DNA from 2 places in the Kitasatospora sp. SC0581 genome. Region 1 is predicted to be linked to the other one. Evidence: predicted binding sites of a transcription regulator. Region 1 holds the regulator's gene; the other holds the start of a gene.
The links. The regulator HspR, encoded in region 1, represses chaperone genes until heat shock. The targets are predictions, from matches to a motif close to TTGAGNNNNNNNNNCTCAA.

Region 1 (2,456 bases):
GTGGTTGATCCCGGCGAGCAGCAGGTCGATGATGGTCTGGCGGAGCCGCGACACTACTTGCTGGGGAACAGCGCGGTTGCCGTCGAATTCGAGAGCCCTGTTCCAGCTTGGTTCGAATACTTCCTCTGCCAGATAATTGGCGATCACCGGTTCGAAGATGAATGCTGCCAGCGTCATGTCGTCGGCCACCGGTATGACAGCTGCCCGCCGGTTGATGACGATGAGTCGCGTGTACGGCTCGTCCAGCGTGCGGAACTGCCCACCGGCCTTCGCAAGTCTGGCCACGTAGTCCCTGGTGGGTTGGTGGTAGCGCGTGCTGGCGTGGTAGATGGTGCGCATGGCCGTGCCACTGTTCAGTGCATCGAGGTCGCGTTCGATCATCGAGGCCAGCAGTTCGGGCGGGCGTGGTCCGCCCGGTTGCAGGGCAAGAGCTTCTTCGACCCCCGCCGCCATGAGTTGGTCGATTCTCTGGTTTATCAGAACCTTGCCCTGGACGTATTCGATCGCGCCACTGCTCTTTTCCGGCGCATGGAATTCCTGGGAAAGCTCCTGGAGTTCAACCGGAAGGGAAACCGCCCGGGACAGGAGGTCGAGGGCCTGGCGCTGCCAAGTACCGCTCAGTCGTGCCGAGAGTTGTGCTGGATCGACGGCGACCAAGTCGCTGCGTTCGTCGGCATCGGGCATCAGCAGCCCGATCTCCAGGAGTTCGGTGAGCGTGTTGGGCTGGTGGCACCTGGATTCCGAGGAAACCCGCCCGCCGGCCCTGACGATCTCCAGGTAGAGGGCCCGGGCCTCGGGTGACAGAGCGGGAGTCCCACCCGCGGTGGGACCGAGTTGAGCCCGTCCACTCATCTTCGGCTCCTTGCCGTCCATCCGGGGCTGTTCAGGATCTGTCGGCCCTGAAGTCTAGGCTGCGAATCCTGCGGCACGTCGACCGTGCGACCGTTCGGTCAGTTTGTCAGGGTGTCACTCTCTCACCACACGGCAGCCGCCGGCACCCCCCGAGAGGAGGGGCCGGCGGCAGGTGGGTGCCCGGTCAGCGCTTGGGGCGCCAGACGACGAGGGCGCTGGACTGCGGGGTGGGGGGCTGGTACGGGACGAGGTCGCGGCGGTAGGAGGCGTGGACGGCGGCCTCGCGCTGCTGGAGGGCGGTGGCGGCGCCTTCCAGGGAGTCGACCAGTTCCGTGACGCGGGACTGGAGGGCGGTGACCTGGTTCTCCAGCTCGATGATCCGCTTGATGCCCGCCAGGTTGATGCCCTCGTCCTGGGAGAGCCGCTGGACCTCGCGCAGCTGCTGGATGTCGCGTGCGGAGTAGCGGCGGCCGCGGCCGGCGGTGCGGTCGGGGCAGACCAGGCCGAGGCGGTCGTACTGGCGCAGGGTCTGCGGGTGCAGGCCGGACAGTTCGGCGGCCACGGAGATGACGTACACCGGGGTGTCCTCGGTGAGGACGTACGCCGGCGGGGCGGTGGCGGCGCGGCGGGTGCGGCGGGGGCCGGCGCCGGGCAGGCCTTCGCCGAGGCCGGGGCCGATCGGGGTGTCGGGGTCGATCGGGTTCATCGGGGACATCTGGTCGTCACGCTCCCTTCGCCGCCCGGAAGAGGGCGGCGCGCGGATCGTCGGAGGCGGTGGCCTCGCGGTACTGCTCGAGGGCGTTCAGCGCGTCGCCGGTGACGTGCTGCGGCACCACGACCTCGACGGTGACGAGGAGGTCGCCGCGGGTGCCGTCCTTGCGGGTGGCGCCCTTGCCGCGGGCGCGCATGGTGAGGCCGTTGGCGCTGCCCGGGGGCAGCTTGAGCTTCACGGCGGGGCCGTTCAGCGTGGGCACCTCGATGGTGGCGCCGAGCGTGGCCTCGGGGAAGGTGACCGGCACGGTGACGGTGAGGTTGTCGCCCTTGCGGCCGAAGACGGGGTGGGGGTCGACGTGCACGGTGACGTAGAGGTCGCCGGGCTGTCCGCCGCGCTCGCCCTGTGCGCCCTTGCCCTTGAGCCGGATGCGCTGGTCGGCCTGGACGCCGGCCGGGATGCGGACCTGCATGGTGCGGGCCGAGCTGGCCCGGCCGCTGCCGTGGCAGTCGGTGCACGGGTCGTCGACGATCATGCCCCGGCCGCGGCAGTCCTTGCACGGCTCGGAGAGCGCGAAGGCGCCCTGGCCGCGGCTGACGGTGCCCGCGCCGACGCAGGTCGGGCAGACCCGCGGGGTGGTGCCGGTCTTGGCGCCGGTGCCGTTGCAGCTGCGGCAGGGGGCCTGGCTGGTCATCCGCAGCGGGACGGTCGCGCCGTCCACCGCCTCCTCGAAGGAGAGCGTCACCTCGGTCTCGACGTCGGCGCCGCGCCGGGGCTGGGCCTGCCGGGTGCCGCCGCGGTTGAAGAGGCCGCCGAAGACGTCGCCGATGCCGCCCCCGCTGCCGGCGCCGCCCTGGCTGCCGCTGAAGAGGTCGCCGAAGTCGAAGCTGTA
Region 2 (2,456 bases), on a different contig from region 1:
CCACCACGACCTTCGCCAGGCTCGCCGATCCGGAACTCGTCCAGCGTCTGCAGGAGGCCTCCAGTTCGGACGGCCACAACCTGCTCCAGCATCCTTTGCGCGCCCTTGTGCTGAGCGGGTTCTGGGTGGCCGGCGAGGTGTGGATGCCGTACCTGTGGGGATTCGCCCTCACTCTCGCCCCGCTGGAGCGCAGGGTCGGCCCGGCCCGGGCCGCGGCGGTGTTCGCGGCCGGGCATGTCGCGGCGACGCTGCTCTCCCAGGGGGTGGTGATCACCGCGGTGGAGACCGGGCGGATGGCGCCCGAGGCGATGGACTACCTGGACATCGGGGTCAGCTACGGCGTGCTCGCCTGCCTGGGCGCGGTGGCCGGGCTGCTCTCCTGGCGCGGGCGGCTGCTCGCGCTGGGCGGCGCCGGGCTGATGATCGCCGAGCAGATCGCCACCGACAAGGACGTGATCACCGGGGTGGGGCACCCGGCCGCGGTGCTGACCGGGGTCGCGCTGTGGCGCTGGCTGCGCCGGGCCGAGCGGCGCCCGCCCCGGCCGCGCCCGGCCGCCGCGACGGCCGCGGGCGGCGCGCCCGCGCGGGTGCGTGCGGCGCGCTGACGCCTGTGCGTTAGGCGCGTCTGCGCCGTCGCCCGGTCGGACCTCCCCGGACTCGCGGGGCTCCCCGTCGGGACTTTTCGAGGCGTGTCCGGTGCTCTTTTGACGAAGTCGGGTGCCGCGCTTTCCCCGCCGATTCCTGTTCGCTCACGGCGAACAGGGGGCCGGGAACATCCGGCGCCCGTGAAGCCTTAGTCAGGTCGACTCAAGTTCACTGACTGGGGAGAGATCATGGCATCGACGTCCACACCGCTCACCCTGCCCGTGCTGCCGCTCGACGACGAGGTCGTCCTGCCGGGCATGGTCGTCCCGCTGGACCTGAAGGACACCGAGGTGCGCGCCGCCGTCGAGGCCGCCCGGGCCGCCGCCACCGGCGCCGGCAAGCCGCAGGTCCTGCTGGTCCCGCGGGTGGACGGCTCGTACGCGGCGGCCGGCACGCTGGCCACCGTGGAGCAGGTCGGCCGGCTGGCCGACGGGGAGCCGGCCGCGCTGGTGCGCGCGGTGCGCCGGGTCCGGATCGGGGTCGGCACCACCGGCCCCGGCGCCGCCCTCTGGGTGGAGACCACGCCGTTCACGGAGTCCTCGGTGGGCACCCCGGTGGCCGGCCGGGCCGCCGAGCTGGTCAAGGAGTACAAGGCGCTGTCCACCCAGTGGCTGCGCAGGCGCGGCGCCTGGCAGATCGTCGACCGGGTGGCGCAGATCGAGGGCGTCGGCGAGCTCGCCGACAACATCGGCTACGCGCCCTTCGCCACCGCCGAGCAGAAGCTCAAGGTGCTGCTGGAGGCCGACCAGGTCGCCCGCCTGGAGTACGCGCTCGCCCTGCTGCGCGACCACCTCGCCGAGGAGGAGGTCAACGACACCATCCGCAAGGACGTCGAGGAGGGCGTGGCCAAGCAGCAGAAGGAGTTCCTGCTCCGCCGCCAGCTGGAGGCCGTCCGCAAGGAGCTGGCCGAGCTGAACGGCGACCCGGCCGACGAGGAGGGCGACTACCGCGCCCGGGTCGAGGCCGCCGACCTGCCGGAGAAGGTCCGCGAGGCCGCGCTCAAGGAGGTCGACAAGCTGGAGCGCTCCTCCGACCAGTCGCCCGAGGGCTCCTGGATCCGCACCTGGCTGGACACCGTCCTGGAGCTGCCCTGGAACGAGCGCACCGAGGACGCGTACGACATCGCCGGCGCCCGCGCGGTGCTGGACGCCGACCACGCCGGCCTGGCCGACGTGAAGGAGCGGATCGTCGAGTACCTGGCCGTCCGCAAGCGCCGGGCCGACCAGGGGCTCGGGCTGATCGGCGGCCGCCGCGGGGGAGCGGTGCTGGCCCTGGTCGGGCCGCCTGGCACCGGAAAGACCTCGCTCGGAGAATCGGTGGCCCGCGCCATGGGCCGGAAGTTCGTCCGGGTCGCGCTCGGCGGCGTCCGGGACGAGGCGGAGATCCGCGGCCACCGGCGCACCTACGTCGGCGCGCTGCCCGGTCGGCTGGTGCGGGCGATCAAGGAGGCCGGCTCGATGAACCCGGTCGTCCTGCTCGACGAGATCGACAAGGTCGGCTCCGACTACCGGGGCGACCCGGCCGCCGCCCTGCTGGAGGTGCTGGACCCGGCGCAGAACCACACCTTCCGGGACCACTACCTGGAGGTCGAGCTCGACCTCTCCGACGTCGTCTTCCTCGCCACCGCCAACGTGCTGGAGTCCATCCCCGGGCCGCTGCTCGACCGGATGGAGCTGGTCCGGCTGGACGGCTACACCGAGGACGAGAAGGTCGTCATCGCCCGCGACCACCTGCTCCCGCGCCAGCTGGAGAAGGCCGGTCTGGGCGGCGGGCAGGTCACCGTGGACGAGCCGGCGCTGCGCAGGCTCGCC

Region 2: lon (endopeptidase La) is a predicted target of HspR. The motif match lies at 793-811, and genes of this name have one in related genera.

Annotation. Positions count from the first base shown of each region.
Region 1 is NZ_JBLRWA010000038.1:20,792-23,247, reverse strand. Features, by position in the region: gene ACLWS4_RS33950 (helix-turn-helix transcriptional regulator) at 1-873, opposite strand, end outside; gene ACLWS4_RS33945 (heat shock protein transcriptional repressor HspR) at 1,037-1,567, opposite strand; gene dnaJ (molecular chaperone DnaJ) at 1,575-2,456, opposite strand, start outside.
Region 2 is NZ_JBLRWA010000008.1:218,543-220,998, reverse strand. Features, by position in the region: gene ACLWS4_RS16275 (rhomboid-like protein) at 1-605, shown strand, start outside; gene lon (endopeptidase La) at 834-2,456, shown strand, end outside.